Regions from separate parts of the Blautia hansenii DSM 20583 genome, predicted to be linked through region 3. Evidence: riboswitches for the same ligand, from Rfam matches in the RefSeq annotation. Region 3 holds a riboswitch; each other region holds the start of a gene.
What was found. A riboswitch is a leader RNA that binds a small molecule or an ion and turns the genes downstream of it on or off. The one in region 3 is predicted to bind cobalamin.
Positions count from the first base shown of each region.

Region 1: it holds a riboswitch for cobalamin, as region 3 does, so the genes downstream of both, CGC63_RS14830 (DUF4430 domain-containing protein) here and CGC63_RS04810 (prenyltransferase/squalene oxidase repeat-containing protein) in region 3, are expected to answer to the same signal.
Region 2: it holds a riboswitch for cobalamin, as region 3 does, so the genes downstream of both, CGC63_RS07810 (energy-coupling factor ABC transporter permease) here and CGC63_RS04810 (prenyltransferase/squalene oxidase repeat-containing protein) in region 3, are expected to answer to the same signal.
Region 4: it holds a riboswitch for cobalamin, as region 3 does, so the genes downstream of both, CGC63_RS12915 (ABC transporter ATP-binding protein) here and CGC63_RS04810 (prenyltransferase/squalene oxidase repeat-containing protein) in region 3, are expected to answer to the same signal.

Region 1 is NZ_CP022413.2:2,971,796-2,976,008, reverse strand. It holds gene CGC63_RS14835 (polysaccharide lyase 8 family protein) at 1-1,792, shown strand, start outside; cobalamin riboswitch at 1,828-1,961, shown strand; gene CGC63_RS14830 (DUF4430 domain-containing protein) at 2,183-4,213, shown strand, end outside.
Region 2 is NZ_CP022413.2:1,562,000-1,566,212, reverse strand. It holds partial or broken gene CGC63_RS15975 (energy-coupling factor ABC transporter ATP-binding protein) at 1-542, opposite strand, end outside; gene cbiQ (cobalt ECF transporter T component CbiQ) at 539-1,315, opposite strand; gene CGC63_RS07815 (energy-coupling factor ABC transporter substrate-binding protein) at 1,342-1,644, opposite strand; gene CGC63_RS07810 (energy-coupling factor ABC transporter permease) at 1,646-2,392, opposite strand; cobalamin riboswitch at 2,588-2,768, opposite strand; gene hemA (glutamyl-tRNA reductase) at 2,879-4,111, shown strand; gene CGC63_RS07800 (precorrin-2 dehydrogenase/sirohydrochlorin ferrochelatase family protein) at 4,101-4,213, shown strand, end outside.
Region 3 is NZ_CP022413.2:948,619-952,831, reverse strand. It holds gene CGC63_RS04810 (prenyltransferase/squalene oxidase repeat-containing protein) at 1-1,960, opposite strand, end outside; cobalamin riboswitch at 2,247-2,432, opposite strand; gene CGC63_RS04805 (hypothetical protein) at 2,482-2,865, opposite strand; gene gloA2 (SMU1112c/YaeR family gloxylase I-like metalloprotein) at 2,879-3,259, opposite strand; gene CGC63_RS04795 (VOC family protein) at 3,275-3,637, opposite strand; gene CGC63_RS04790 (Rpn family recombination-promoting nuclease/putative transposase) at 3,791-4,213, opposite strand, start outside.
Region 4 is NZ_CP022413.2:2,541,460-2,545,672, forward strand. It holds gene CGC63_RS12905 (endonuclease/exonuclease/phosphatase family protein) at 1-507, shown strand, start outside; gene CGC63_RS12910 (DUF2705 family protein) at 566-1,363, opposite strand; gene CGC63_RS12915 (ABC transporter ATP-binding protein) at 1,363-2,244, opposite strand; cobalamin riboswitch at 2,672-2,867, opposite strand; gene CGC63_RS12920 (alpha/beta-type small acid-soluble spore protein) at 2,903-3,106, opposite strand; gene CGC63_RS12925 (PspC domain-containing protein) at 3,177-3,362, opposite strand; gene CGC63_RS12930 (DUF4097 family beta strand repeat-containing protein) at 3,377-4,204, opposite strand; gene CGC63_RS12935 (DUF1700 domain-containing protein) at 4,201-4,213, opposite strand, start outside.

The sequences.
Region 1 (4,213 bases), 1.0 Mb from region 3:
TCTTTTTGCATTGTCTATGTATTCGGAACGTATTCAGAACACGGAAATTATGAATGATGAAAATCGTTTTGGATGGCATCAGAATAATGGGATGACTTATATTTATGATGAGGACAAGCAGTATACGGAGAATTATTGGAATACAGTAAATCCGTTAAGACTGCCGGGAACAACGGTAGTTCCTGTAAATATTGGGACAGGGAAACCGGATGGCTCAGGTTTTGCACAGGGCGGAGACTTCTGCTCTAAGGAGAGCTGGGTAGGAGGAACTTCCATAGGAAATTATGGCGTCAGCGGTATGTCATTTTCAGGAGAAACGCAGGGAATTGCAGGAGACGCACCGGTTTCTTATGCGCCGGATTTAAAAGGCAAGAAGTCATGGTTTATGTTTGATGACGAAATTGTCTGCCTTGGAGCAGGAATTACAAATAAAAACATGGAACTTCCGGTGGAAACTACCATTGAGAATAAGAAGTTAAGAAAAGACGGAAGCAATCAGCTTCTTGTCAATGGAGAAAAAACAGAAATACCTGTGAAAGAAGCGAATGTAAAAGAGTTGGTGGAACGTACAGCAGACATATCAGGCACAAGCTTTGAGCAGGTAAATTGGGCACATTTAGAAGGCAATCAGTCTGTGGGAACAGGATATTATTTCCCTGAAGAAAATACAGAAATTCAGGTTCGTCGAGGTCAGACCACAGGCAGTTGGAAAGACGTAGGAACTTTTGAGGGAGAAAGCACAGAAAATTATCTGGAAATGTGGGTAGACCACGGACAGAACCCAGAAAACGCATCTTACAGTTATGTATTGCTTCCCGAAACAAGTGCAGAAGAAACAGAAAATTACGCACAAGCGCCTAAGGTAACCATACTGGAGAACAGCAGTGAGGTTCAGGCAGTGCGCCATGAGACATTAAAAATCACAGGCATAAACTTCTGGCAGGAGCAGGGAGGAAGTATAGACGGAATAACAAGTGATAAGGCTGCGTCTGTTATGCTTCAGGAAACAGAACAGGGAACAGTGAAAGTTTCTGTTTCCGACCCCACAATGAAGAATAAAGGAAATGTTCAGCTTACACTTGAAGAAGAAATAGCAGACTGTATTCAGTTGGATGAAAACGTTACTTGTGAAAAAACAGAAAACGGAGCAGTTTTGACTTTTGCTATGGCAGGAACAAACGGAGCAGCTTCCATGGCAGAGCTTCAGCTTGTGCCGCCTGTAACACCGCAGCCGGAAGAACCGGAGACACCTCAGAAGCCGGAAAATCCGGAAGAACCAAGTACACCGGAAATTCAGGAAACTGATATGCTGGTAAATAAAGAGCATGGTGTCAAATTAACGGGAGAAGGTCTGACATCAGATATGCAGTTATCTGTGGAGAAGCTGGATAAAAAACATGCAGATGTGAAGCTTATGGAAAAGGAAATTTCCAAGAAACAGCAGCTTGACAATCCTATTGAAATTCAGCTTTTAAAAGACGGAAAAGAAATTGCCCTTCCTCATAAGGCAGAGCTTCAGCTTCCTGTATCGGAAAAATATAACGGCAAAGAAGTTGTGGTACTTTCCTGTGACAATGAAAATGTAAAAAAATTAAAAGGAAAGGTAAAAGACGGATTTGTATCCGTAGAAGTAGAGTCTTTAAACAGCTTTGGTACGGTATTGGATAAGGCAGTTTCTTCAGGTGTGGATAAGGTTAAAACAGGAGATGAAACACCGCTTGTAATGCTGTCTGTGATGTTTGTAGTCGGAGGAACGCTGTTTGTTGTATTAAAAAGGAAGAAAAAGGCTTGATATTCTTTTTTGAATTGTGTACTATAAAGGAGTATAAACTGCATATCCATGATGGTCGTTGGAGCTTGCTCCAAGGTTAAAAGGGAAATCGGTGCAAATCCGATACAGTCACCTCTACTGTAATGCTTTTCGGCTAAGTCAGAAAATCTGCCATCAGAGAAATAGATTTCCGGGTTGAGGGAGTTTTATTTGTGTAGAAAAAGATGTGCAGGATAAAATTTCATAGTGAAGATAGATAAGGTTTCTTTACCGGTGTGTAAAGAGACCTTTTTTTGTGAGTTTGTTACATTAAGGGAAAACTAAAAATGTATAAATATTTTGAAATCCTCTTTTATGCGACTGTCTCATAAAAAATGCTCTGTAAGAAAAAATATGTAAAGGAGAAAGAAAATGAAAAAAAGAAGAAATGCAAACCGTGTTCTCAGTCTGCTTCTGGTAATGGCATTGCTTATTACCGGAATGCCTGTATCGGTACATGCCACAGGCGACATGGAGACTCCGGTTGTAGAAGCAGGAGAAATTTTAAGTGGGACGGGGCAGGAAGCTGAAATTTCTGAAACGGAAATTCCCACAGTTATTGAAGCGGGAACAACTTATACGTTGACAGAGGATATTGTGTTTACAGAAGGTCAAACTTTTGAACGCATTGCAGGAACTTTAGATGGAAATGGTCACACCATTACTCTTGCAGATAAGCCTCTGGCAAATGAAGTGACAGGAACGATTCAGAACCTTGGAGTAACCAGTGAAAATGTTATTGTAAGTGACAAAACTTTTGGAAGTATGGCGATTACTTTAAGCGGAACCATTCAGAACTGCTATTCTACGGCTAAAATAAAATTAACTGGGTGGGCAGGAGAAGTAGGAGGTCTTGTAGGAACTTTCCGCTCAGGAGCAGTTAAAAATACGTACTTTGGTGGAAGTATTGACGCTATGATGGCAGGCGGACTTGTTGGAATTCGAGAAACGGAAGAAAGTATTTTATCTAACAGTTATTATGCGACAGATAAAGCTTCGTCAGCTTCGGGACCTGTATCTTGGGGAAAAAAGCCTGAAGACGGAAATAGTTTCAAAAAAACATTAGAGGAATTAAAGTCTGCAGCGCAATTATTAAATAAAGATATTCCGGACACAGGATTTACATGGACTTCTCCATCAGATGGAAGTAATCAAGGGTTACCTGTTTTAAGACAGAGTGGAGGAAATCCAGAACCTGAACAGATAGATAAAACAGCTCTCCAAAATGCTGTAAATGAAGGAAAGCGACTGGAGCAGGACAGATATACTGAAAAAAGTTGGAAAGCATTTTCTGAAGCATTAGATGTAGCAGAACAAGTTTTGCAGAAATCAGATGTAAAGCAGACAGAAATTGAGGAAGCTTTGAAAGCCTTAAATGCGGCAAAAGAACAATTAGAAAAGAAAAAAGTAACAGAACCGGTTGCTCCGCCAAAAGATGAAAACCAGGTTGTTCATATTAAAAAGCAGGCAGATTTGGAGAAAATAGACGCTGAAAAGACAGACGTTTACTATGTTCTTGATAATGATATTACATTAGACAAAAAATATAAGGCGTTTTTTGAATTTAACGCTACCTTTGATGGAAATGGACATACGGTTACTTTTGAAGATACTACATGGTTGTTTCAGAGTGTTGGAGAACAAGGGATTTTACAAAATACACATTTTACCGGTACTTTAGCTTCATGGGCAGAAAGCGGGCCGGCAGGATATGATTTAAAAGGTGCAATTATTAACTGTTATACAGACGTGAAAGGCGATGGAGCCTGTGGATTTGCAAAACGTCTTACAGGCGGCAGATTGATTAATAGTTATTCTATTAGCGAAGGGAAAATAGCTGTTTTATTTAAAGAATATAAAGGAGGTAACTTAATCAATTCCTATTGGTCTGACAGTGGGAAAAATCCAGTACAATTTCCGGCAGAAGCATTAATAAATTCTTCTGCAAAGTCAGAAGATGATATGAAGACGAAGGAATTTGTAGAGCTTTTAAACAAGAATAAGGGTGAGTTTGGCATCGCATGGGGACAAAATAGTACAGGATATCCTTATTTTGGGGAGAATCAGGAATATAATCCCAACAAACCAAATTTTCCGGAAAATAAATATGAAATAGAGTTTGCTTTTGCAGATGGTGTAACAGAGACAATTGAAAATCAGACTTTATATGTATCACCGGATGAGGTAGGTGCTTTTAATCTGGCAGGAACATTTCACTTAAAAGAATTACCGACTACGAGTACAGTGTCATGGAACATAACAGATGTAAAGCCGGACAGGGCCTTATCAATAGGGGCAGATCGAGGTGAACTTCGAGTAGATGCAGAGGGTTCTGCCATTGTATCAGCAACAGAAAGAAAAGCAGATGCATCCACAGAAACAGTTGCTTGGGTAAAAGTAATT
Region 2 (4,213 bases), 610 kb from region 3:
ATAGTCGTATGCTTAGGATCTAAAGCAGCAGCAGGCTCATCTAAAATAATAATTTCCGGTTTCATGACAAGAATATCAGCAATAGAAACCTGCTTTTTCTGTCCACCGCTTAATGCATGGGTTGGTTTATGACGGAAAGGGGTAATTTCCAGATAATCAATGACTTCTTCAACTTCTTTTTTTGTTTCTTCTTCTGAATGTCCTAAATTTAAAGGACCAAAAGAAATTTCCTGATAGACACTGGCTGAAAAAAGCTGATTATCCGGATCCTGAAAAACAATTCCGATTTTGCTTCGCAAATCTAAAAGTTCTTTTTTCTTATAAGTAACTTCTTTATTATGGAAGAAAAGTTTTCCCTTTTGCGGTTTTAAAATACCGGTACAGCATAGAAAAAAGGTAGATTTTCCGCTTCCGTTAGCACCCATAAATGCGATTTTTTGTCCTTTTTTAATTTCCAGAGAAAGTCCGTTTAAAGAATGGCTTTGTTCATCGTCATAAGAAAAATATAAATCTTCTGCTTTTAAAATAATATCTGAATTCATGAAAAAAATCTCCTCCATACAGCAAACAGAAATAAAGCCGAGTCAAATACAACAATGGCTGCAATAACACTTTTTTTCGGAGGCTGGTTTTCCGATAAGACACGGATGGTATCGTCATAGCATCTTGCCTCCATAGAAGCATATAAACGGTTGGAGCGTTCCACGGCTCTTATCATTAAAACAGAGCCCAACATTCCGAAGGATTTTAAAGACGTTTTATAATCACGGTTTCCAAGACGGCAGTTCTGAGAAGTGGAAAGCGCAGAAGCCGTATCCAAAAGCACGAAAATAAAACGATAAATTAAAAGCATGAGCTCCATCAATAATTTGGGGCAGTGGAGCTTCTCAAGAACCTGCAAAATATCCGGCATCGGCGTAGTAAAGGATAAAAAATACAGGCAGGAAACAGCTCCTAATGCCGTAAAAATAAGCTGCACCGCATAAAAGAAAGAGGAGTAGCTGGTGGTAATGTACCAGCTTCCCACAGGAACAGCAAACATATCCATGGGAGTACGGCTTAGATGAAACATAATGGCAATGGTGCTGAGTAATAAAAAAATAATCGGGGCAGTGAGAAAACGTAAATAACGAGAAACAGGGACTCCACCTTTTTTAACGGTAAGAACCCCTGTAACTGCTAATACGATACCTGCCACTGCAATCGAACGACTCATTACACAAATACAAAGTGTAATTATTGCAAAGGCAAACTTCTCACCGGCGTTTTCATATCTGAGTCTGGAATGATAGCAAAGCTTATCAATGACAATCATAAGAAAACTCCTTTCAAAGAGAAATTTTAATTATCGTCTTTCATCCATTTCTTGCGTTCTACAAAACGTCCCATGATGAAAGCAATGACGCCTACGCCAATTCCTGTCTGAAGACAGAAGAGAAGACTTTCCACTTCTCCCGGAAGCTCTCCGCCAATGAGCTTTTCAAAAATAGGAGTTGCCCATGGCTCATAAGAAGAGTCAACCTCTTCTACAACCTGACTTCCGGCATCATCAGAACCGCCAAATTCTGCATCCTTTAATGCGAATAACGGAACAAAAGCAATTAAGAAAATCAAAAGAATGGCAAGAAATACTTTCTTTTTCATATTATTTTCCCTCCTTTAAGTAACCGATAGCACGAAGCTCAGGTTTTGCGTAAGTTTCTAATCCCTGAATAATCAAAACAGTGATAATACCTTCAATGATAGCCAAAGGTACCTGTGTAGGAGCGAATACAGTAAGGAATTTACCCATAGCAGCCATAAACGTGGTATCTGCATTGTGAGCAAGCGCCATCTGTGCAGCTGTAACGCAGTAAGTAAATAAGTCACCTAAGGTCGCTGCAAGAAATACAGAAACTATTTTATTTACTTTTGCTTTTTTACATAACACAAAAATTCCGTAGGATACAAACGGACCGGCGATTGCCATGGAAAAAGTATTTGCTCCGATGGTAGTCAGTCCGCCGTGGGCCAGTAAAATAGCCTGAAACAACAGAACAATCAGCCCTAAAATAGAAACGGCGGAAGGTCCGAATAAAATAGCGCCCAGTCCGGTTCCTGTCATGTGAGAACAGCTTCCTGTTACAGACGGAATTTTCAGTGATGAAATTACGAATACAAAAGCTCCTGACATAGCAAGGAGTGTAATTAAATTTTTATGTTCGGCTAAAGTCTTTTTAATAGACAAAAATCCGGCAACTAAAAACGGAATACATAAAGCACCCCATGCGATACAAAAGCCGCCGGGCAGATAGCCCTCCATAATGTGCATTGCACTGACATTTGTCATCATTCCAAAAGTAAGTGCAAGAATACCAGTCAGTACAAAAATTCGTTTGCGTTGTTTACTCATTTTTCTTCTCCCTTCTGATTTAAAAAATAATGTGCTCTCTGCGGAGCGTTTTATTGTATAGAATACAATTTTCTATACAACAAAAAAAGCCCTTCGGTACACACCGACAGGCTATCAGAAGAACAAGAGGTTCCAGCAAAATTGACATGCTATGAGCCAACCTGTTCTTACACACGGCCATCGTTCGTAACCTGTGTAAATCGCATGTACAAGGCAGGTCTTCTGACTCAGGCATCAGCATTTTATTTCGTCTTCCCAGTAAGCTCCAGTGACATAGTGAAATAAAACTTCTCCTTTACAGCGGCGTGACCGTGCAAGCTTTTCACTTGACTTTCCTATTCTCCTGCAAGCAGGCACCTTGAACACTCAATTCTGCATTCATTGTAACATACTATCTGATTTTGTCAATAAGTTGCACCGAAAAGAATTCTGTGCTAAGATGAAAAAACAGTGCAAAAACAAAAGATTTAGGAGATGGAAGAAAAAATGAGTATTTCCATGGTGGGAATTGATTATAACAAAGCGTCCGTAGACATACGTGCGCAGTTTTCCTTTACAAAGAAAAATGCAGCGGCAGCAATGGAGAAATTAAAAGAAGCTCCGGGGATTTTAGGCTGTATTATTTTGTCTACCTGCAACAGAATGGAGATTTGGGCAAGTACACAGGAGGAATGGGAAGGTTCTCTTTTTGATTTTCTGTGTGAAGAAAAAGGAAAAAATCCGGAAGAATTTCGCAGATATTTTGTGGAGCGAAGGGAAGAAGAAGCCATTGAGCATCTTTTTTATCTGACAAGCGGCTTAAAATCTCAGATTTTGGCAGAAGACCAGATTATTACGCAGGTAAAGGATGCCCTGTCCATGGCAAGAGATGTCTACTGTACAGACAACGTTTTAGAGGTTCTGTTTCGTATGGCGGTAACTGCCGCAAAAAGAGTAAAAACAGAGGTCGTATTTTCCAGAGGCAACAGCTCTGTCATTCATCAGGCTATTCAAAAGCTGAGAGAAACCGGATATTCCTTAGACGGCAGTAATTGTATGGTAATCGGAAACGGAGAAATGGGAAAGGTGGCTGCACTGGCTTTGGCAGAGGCAGGCGCTCATGTAACGGTTACCGTCCGTCAGTATCGCAGCGGAATTGTAAGCATTCCCAAAGGATGCGACAGAATTAACTATGGAGAACGCATGGAATTCTTCCCTTCCTGTGATTTGATTGTCAGTGCAACGGCAAGTCCGAACTTTACCCTTACCAAGGAGCTGATACAGCAGGCAGCAACAGGGAAAAAACAGCAGATTTTAATTGATTTGGCAGTTCCAAGAGACATTGAGCCGTCTGTAAACGAAATAGAGGGCATAACTCTTTATGATATTGACAGTTTTAAAATTGATACCAATTCTTTGGAGCTTCAGGAAAGTATGCAGAAGGCAGCAGCAATATTAAGAGAGCAGATGGAAGATTTTTACTGCTGGTATGACGGAAGAAGTTTAATCCCTCGTATTCAGGATATTCAGGCAGAGGCTGTGCAGGATTTAAACCTGCGTATTTTAAAAATTCTGCGAAAAACACCTATGGAAGACGAGGACAGGGAAAACCTTTTAAATGCCATTGATGTTGCAGCCGGAAAGGTTGTCAGTAAAATGATGTTTGGGCTTCGTGATACCTTGGAAAAAGAAGAATTCATAAATTGTGTAGAAGGGCTGGAAAAGCTTTATGGAGCATAAAGAGAAGAAGTTTTTTCCTTTGTTTGTAGATTTCACACAGAAAAGAGCCGTGGTAATCGGAGGCGGAAAGATTGCTGTCAGAAGAATTCAAACACTGCTGAC
Region 3 (4,213 bases):
TTTTACCTTTTGCAGTTGTTTTATTCTCTGAATTACTTCCTGCCTGAGACAGCGCTGTTTCACTTTCTGTTTTCGGTTTCTTCAATATATATTTTCCACCAATTTCTATATCACAGACAACCTGTCCGTTATTTACCGATACCCACTGTTTTTCCTGCTGTTTTCCGTCTTTTTCATAATACAGCATGTATACGCTTTCTTTTAATGCTGTATCAATAGCAATCTCAACTTCTCCCGGAAACGCTCCTGTTTCCTTGGTTTCAAATTCCAAAGAATTTTTCTGTTCTCTTATCTCTATTCCTGCTTTCATATCTGCCGGTTCATATACATTTTTTCCTTTTAAGCAAATGGTGTACCCATTCCCCTGATATGTATAATCTTTCTTGGAATTTTTCACATTTTCAAAAATTTCTGCTCCGATAACTTCCTGCTCCAGTTTTTTGATAATACTGTCTGCTCTTAACAGTTCTTCTTCATACTGTAAATGTTTTCTGTTTGCTTCCGGAATTTTATAGTAAGCTGTTAAAAGTCTTTCTATTTCTTTTTTGTCCTTCAGTGTAATGTTTAAAGGCTCAAAGCCTTCCCATATTTCCTTATCTAAAGCCTCAATTTCTGCTGCCTGTGTTTCTACTTCTTTTAACATTTGTTCCAGCTTTGTTTCAAAAGCTTTTTTTTCGGAGAAATTTCCCATGAGACTTAATTCCACTTTCAATGCGTATAACTCATGGGCATTATCTAATGTCAGATTGCCGGAAAATGCTTCCAGTTTTTTTCGAAACGCTTCAATTCTTTCCGGTGTTTCCTCTCCGCCTGTCTGCCCATTCTCCACATCGGTCATATCATACAAGGAATTTCTTCCCGTAACAGCTCGATACCATGCTGCTAAAGCTAAAGCTCCCTGCTCTGTTGCCATTTGATTAGAGCCACCGTCAATCACATGACAAAATGAACCGTCTGAAACCTGAAAACGCAGCATCTCATCTAATAATGTCTTTCCGTTTTTCATAAATTTTTCAGAATTTAGCAAGGACACATCAATAGCTGAAAGGGCAATGACTACCTGTGCCGTGCTTTCCAAATTTTTCGCACTGTCATATCCTGCATTGCTGATATAACCGCCTTCTTCATCCTGAAGCTGTGCCAGCATTTCAATTCCTCTGTCCACTGCCTCTTTGACTTCCTGCTGCTGTGTATAAGGAGCTAATGCCTGCAATGCCATTGCTGTTATATCCGGATCCGGCTGATTTCCCATTAGCGCCCAGCCTCCTCCTGAAATTTCTGATAACAAAATTGTCTGGATAAGATCTTCTCTGGTTGTCTGTGTACCTAAACCTTCCAGCTTTGGGATTTCATATTGATTAGAGTCAAAAGCAATCAATGCAAAAATTGTACCGTTAATTCCCTGTCTGTTTACCTTTTTCATATTTGCTAAAGGCTGAAGCAGATTATACCCCTCTACGGATGTGGGATTTATTCCCATAGAAGTAAGCGCAAGGGTTACTCTGGAATATTCTGTATATTTTGTTGTATGAAGGACTCCGCCCGTTTCTCTCAGCTTTTGATAAATATTCTGCAAATAATTATTCTTTGCCGAATTATTCAAATTTCCGTTTCTCGCCATTGCAATTACAGCCCATTCACCTCCAATAGAGTCCACAATGGGATTGGTAACTGCTGTCTGCAAATAATTTTCAGCTTTATTTAAACCTTCAAATGCCGGCTGATAAATTGTTATTCCATCCTGTTTCTGCGCATCGGAGACAACCATTTTCTCTGCACATTCTGTCTCATCTGCTGTGCCTGCAAGGAATTCTTCATCCAAAACACTCTCTGCTGTTCCCGGTAACATTTCCTCCTGCAAAAACTCGTACGTTTCTGCTCCTAATACCGACATCGGTGACTGAATGGCTAACATAACCGCTATCGCAGAAACTGTTATTTTTAAATTCTTTCTTTTCATTTCCAATCTCCTTTAATTGTTCATTCTGTGTCATATACAGAAATTTCCTATGAAAAGGAATTCTGCTTTGCAGAATTCTCCGCCTGCGGCGGGTTGCTTCAGCAACATGATACCTGTCCGCCGCAGTGCGCATCCTTGCGGAGCAGTTTTATTTCATAGGACGCAATTTCCTATGAAATAAAAAAGGTTCTTTTCCCATATCGGCAAAAGAACCTTCTCAATCAATCATTCAATATGAATTTTATCACTGCATATTGCTGTACGCAAAAAAATCTCCTCAGCCCGGAAATACTCTATATACATGGCAGGTGTTCTGACTTTGCTTCATCCTTGGAAATGCCTTCTCAAATTGCTATTCAATGGCTTCTATTTCCTCGTCCGCTTCACAGCAGAGGTGACTGTACCGGAATTTCACCGGTTTCCCTTTTAACCTTGAACCTAGGGCTCAACGACCACTTAGACTATGCAGTTATATACTCTTATAGTACATAATTAGAAGAAATATGTCAAGCACGGGATTTTCACTCTTTTCTGCTGAAATTAGATATTTCCACCCTATCATCATCCAGATTTTCTTCTTTACAGGAAAACTCAATCCTGTCCCCCTGCTCTGTATTATACAATTTATAATCTACCTTTTCACAATCCAACATTACACTTTGGGGTTCTGTCCCTTCCTGTGTTGCTGTATCTTCTTCTATGATGACCTCCATTTGGCTGTTTTCTATATCAATCTTCTGTACTACTGCGTCAAAAGAAGATGGTGGTACAAAATCACATTTTGAAGTTTTAAACTCTGTGACTTTCTTATAATATCCCCAACTTAATGCTCCCACGACAATACAAATCACTGATATTCCTACCAAAATCAATGTCCTTTTTCCTGATTTTTTCTTTTTATCCATTTTGCTTCCTCCTTTATCCATGTAATTCTAAAGGCAATCCATCCGGATCAAAGAAGAACGTCATTTGCTCTCCTGTAAATTCATCTATTCGAATTGGCTCTACCTCTACTCCCAACTTTTCCAGCTCTTTTGCCATTTCTTCTACCGACTCTACTTTAAATGCCAGATGGCGCAAACCATTTGCCTCAGGATAACTTAATCTCTTAGGACATCCCGGAATAATAAACAACTCGATTTCTATATTTCCTTGACGAAGGTCAATTTTATAATCTTTCCGGTCTTCCCTGTAATTTTCCCGAATAACTTCAAACCCCAGAATATCCACATAAAATTTTTTAGACTTTTCATAGTCACTACCGATAATTGCAATATGGTGCATGGTATCTAATTTCATCACTATCACTTCTCCTTACCCTTCACCGGCAACCTCAATAAGATTACCGTCCAAATCATAAAATCGCACAACTTGTCTTCCCCATGAATTTCTTGTCAAAGGCGTCACATATTCTATAACATCTTCATAAGATTGAAGTTTTTCTAAAAAATATTCCATATCTCTTTCTGTAAAATAAAGCTCTGTTTTATTATGCTTCGAGTACAACTCTCTGTGTATTGTTTCTTTCCAAAGACCTTCCTCTTGAAGAACCAGTCCTTCTGTTAAGATTACATTTTCCCCACTGTCCAGAACAACCTCAAGTCCAAATAAATCTCTATAAAACTTTTTTGATCTTTCTATGTCCTTTACAACAATCAATACATTTTTTAGTTTCATCTTCCGCCTCCTAAAAAGAATATTTCCCAATTCTCTTTCAATCATAGAATTCCTCTGATTTTTTAAACTTCGTCTGAAAGGTTACTAATAGATATGACTTATAAATAATAGATACAAAACAGATTTGATATTAGAATTTTTGATTTGTTGTTTTTATCTATGATTTTTGAGATTTTCTAATTCTTCCAAAGAAATATCGCAAAGCTCCATGATTTCCTCATCACTTAGCCCCTTAGATAACATTTTCGATACAATTCTTTTCTGAGCTTTTACTGTTCCCTCTTTTAATCCTTCTTTTCGCTCATCTTTTAACATTTCCTCTAAAGTCATAAAGCGTTCCTCCATCTCGCGACTTTCTTTTAAATCTGCTTTTACAAATTTCAAAAAAGCCAACAGTTCCTTGGAAATTTCATCCTCATTCTCTCCGCAAGTACTTAAAAATACAATTCTTCTTCCATCTTCCAATGGTGTTTGATTGCTTTCTTTGCACTGCATCTGAAAAGTATAACGATATTTTCTTTCACCAAAAGGATCAAAATCACAGATAAAAATCACGTAACTATCGGGTAATTCTGC
Region 4 (4,213 bases), 1.5 Mb from region 3:
CCTGTAAAAACATGTAACTTAAAACGCTGTATGCAGGAAACACGTATTCCGCTGGAAGGTACTGACGCAGAGCTGGTATTGATTAATTTCCATTTAGAGGCTTACGATGACGGTGACGGAAAAATTGCACAGAGTAAAATGCTGGCTGAAAAGCTATCTAAGGAATACGAAGCAGGAAACTACGTCATTGCAGGAGGCGATTTTAATCAGACTTTTGAAGGAATGGACAAATATCCCATTACCAACACAGAAAACTGGGTTCCCGGAATTATCGGTCAGGATACTCTTCCTGAACATTTTTCTTTTGCAGTTGATGATACTTATCCAACCTGCCGACTTTTAAATGCGCCTTATACCGGTTCTTATGAAACCTCACAGGTCTATGTCATTGACGGCTTTATTGTGTCGGATAATATAACGGTTTCTGATATTTCCGTCATCAACACGGACTTTGAATACACGGACCATCAGCCGGTGCAGATGGAAATTTCTTTAAAACCAGAATAATTTTTCCCAAAATGAGGTTATCGAAGTAAACGACGCTTACTGCAATAACCTCATTTTTCTACAAAGGCAAATCCCGTTTTTTAAATCCCATTATTCCTATCATGAAGAATATTCCTGCTAAAAGCCACAATATCCCTACATACGCAAATCCAACCCAATCATATTCCATTATTTTTTCAGCATCAAACAGCGTCAGCGGAGTAAAATATTTCAAAAATTCAATATCTTCATTTACCTGTGAAAGCATCTGAATTAAGAAAAATCCCAGTCCAATTCCCGCTCCCAGACCAACAGAAAACTTCATTTCATTAAACAGGCAGGCAAACAGAAAGCACATAGAAGCCAAAAATATTTCCAGAGAAGCCAATCCGAAATTCAACACCAGAAATTTCTCAATTTCCAGTTTTCCCTCAAACATAATCTCACTGCATATTATAATCAGCGCTACGGCATACAGAACCAGTAAAATCACTCCTGAAAGCAGGACTACAAGCTGTGTAACAATAATTTCGCTTCGGCTGTAATGCGTATTTAATAAATATGCCATAGAACCTTTTTCCATATACTTAGAAACTAATTTGTAACACATAATGATGATGTAAATAAACGGAATAATCACTAAAATAAATCCATATAAATAATTATTCAAAAAATCCAGCAGTGTAACTCCCGGATTTTCCATACCAAATGCAGCAAAAAATTCCGGCATGCTCTCTGCCATGGCGTTTATTCCGGTCCCTACTTCCGGGTCATACATTGCAGTAATGATACCGGAATAAAGAGTAACAATCCCCATAAACAACAGCAATATTTTATAATTGGATTTTATTTCTCTTTTTAACAATGGTATACTCATCACTTTTCCTCCTTGTAATAACGCAAAAAAACTTCTTCCAACGTCTGGTTTCTGACAGCAATATCCTGCACCTCGTACCGGCTTAACTGCTTAATCAATTCATCTACTTGATTTTTTAAAGACAGAAAAACTGTATTCTCCCTTCTTTGACTGTCAGAATATAAGCCTTGAAAGTTTTCTGCACTTTTTATATCAGAAAAAGTAATTTCATAATGCTTCACTCTGTTATTTTTTATCTTATGTATATCTTCATCTGCGACAATTTTTCCGTCTTTTATCATAACCACTCGGTCACAGGTATTTTCCACTTCTTCAAAAATATGCGAAGACATTAAAATTGTTTTTCCAGCATCCTTCTCCCTTTTAATCAGCTCTACAAACTTGTTCTGCATAATCGGGTCTAATCCCGTAGTCGGTTCATCTAAAATTAAAATCGGCACGTTCTGCATAAAAGCAATAATCAATCCGATTTTTTGCTTCATACCCTTAGACATCTTTTTAATCTTAACCTGTGTATCGATTTCCAAATATTCCGTTAGTTCTCTCGCATACGTCAGGTCTTTCATCTTCTTCATTTTCGCCATAAATTCAATAAACTCTTTTCCTGACATATTGTCCATAAAAGCAATTTCGCCCGGAAGATATCCCACCTTCATCTGAACACAAGAAGCATTGCGAAAACAATCCATGTTTAAAATCTGTGCCCTTCCTTTTTGTGGGCTTATAAATCCCATAAGATGTCTGATGGTTGTAGTCTTTCCTGCTCCATTAGAGCCTAAAAATCCCACAACTTCACCTTCTTTCACAGAAAATGACACATCAAAAATTCCTTTTTTATTTCCATAATCCTTGGTCAGATTTTCAATTTCTATTACAGCCATCCATTCCCCTCCCTATCATTCTGCTCTCTACTTTTTATTATTTTCTTATTATACAAAAGCAAAGTTTCCCGGACAAGAGTAAGAATGTTATGACAGAATTTCTATCACGTAAAAAGACTGCATATCTCTCGATACACAGTCCTATAAAAATATGAAATATTGTTTCCTGATGAAGTGCCCTGACTTTAGTCACGAATTATTCTGTTCCTGCGGAGGATGCGCCGTTTTGTCTGTTGCGGGAAAACAAAACTTTGTAAAACAGGAGTTCAGAAGCAGGACACCTCACCTGCCATTTAATCAACGCATAATTCTATAAGTTCAGGTTCTTACCTTTCGGCATTCCATAAAAAAATCCACCTTCATCATGAAAGTGGAATCATCTACTGTAACTCACAGTATGAGGGATTCAAACTTTGCACGGAAGTTTTCACCTTACTGCTATTAAGCAGGTTTCCTGACTCATGGTTCATTGCTTTGCTTCTCCTTCTCGTATCAAAATACAATGGATTATTGAAGCATTGCTCCCCAAATACAGTGACCGGATCGCTCAGGATTCTCACCTGATTCCCTTTTCACCGGCGTTGTGCGGTCAACGCAGATGCACTTAATAGGTTTATGGAATTATACAACACAATAATACCATTCCATATACCCACAGTCAAGCATTTTTCTTTCTCTCATTTTCCCGTTTTCGCTTTGTCATAAGTCCGCCTATACGCCCGGTTTCTTTTGCTGACAGACTTTTCCATCCACTGTCTAAAACCTTATCTAAAAGTCCTAATTCCTCTGCGATTTCATATTTTACTTTCTCTTCTTCCGGAATATTATTCAAATCAATTTTTTCTTCTTTTTTCTTTGCCATAAAAAAGCCACACTCCTTTCTTCTTTGGAGTATGGCCTTAATTTACAGTTTTATACAAAGAAACCTGCTTTTATTTTGGAATTACGATTGCTGCAATGATATAAGCGATAATTCCTGTTCCAAATCCCATGCAGGTAAGAATAATCCATGCAAGACGGATTAAAGTAGGATCAATATTGAAATATTCTGCGATACCTCCGCAAACACCTGCTAACATACAATTTGTTGATGAACGATATAATCTTTTATCTGACATAATACTCTCTCCTTTTACTGATTTTCAAAATTAACAGCTACACTTCCTGAACTGCTTTCAATATCTATTTTTTTCAAGCTTCCTGCTGTGCCATATCTGGCATTTGTAGTTCCTGCGTGTTCCTCTCCGTTTAATACAAGATGACCGCTGGCGCATTTTGTCCTCACTGCGTAATCCTCTAACTTTCCTGTCTGTGTAACAGCAAAATCGCCGGATGCCATTTCAATATCTGTTTCCTGTGCATCTAAAAGCTCTATCTGCACGCTGCCTGACATCAAAGTAAAATCACCCTCTCTTACGGAAAGCTTTCCTGAGCTTAAAAATTGTCCCGACTCTAAATGAACATCAAGAGAAGAAAATACTTTACTTTCCGGTACTTCAATAATAAGGTCTTCCATTACCCCATAATCATGATATTCTCTTTCCAGTGACAGCTCCCTGTCTTCTGTATCTAATTCTAAGAAATCCTGATCTGTCAGCCCTGAAATTCTGATTTCGTCCTCCGGAATTGTACGAATTTCTACCTTTCCTGAATAGATTTCAATATCTATACTGTCTATTTCTGAAGGAAGAAATTCACGCTGTTCCATGCTGCCATGATTAAAATTGTCTAAATCTCCAAGGCTATGACGATAATCGTTAAAATCATCGTCCATATCCCACCACGGTCCTTCGTGATCCCGACATGCTCTCCTAAGAACATGATACAAACGGCTATTTGTAAAATTACCGGTAATGGACCGAACCGAACCTCCAAATACCAATCCCACGCCTGCAAGGCATCCGCCTACAATACCTGTAATGAGAACAACAATCAATGCAATCTTCGTAAATTTTTTCATTTTCTTTCA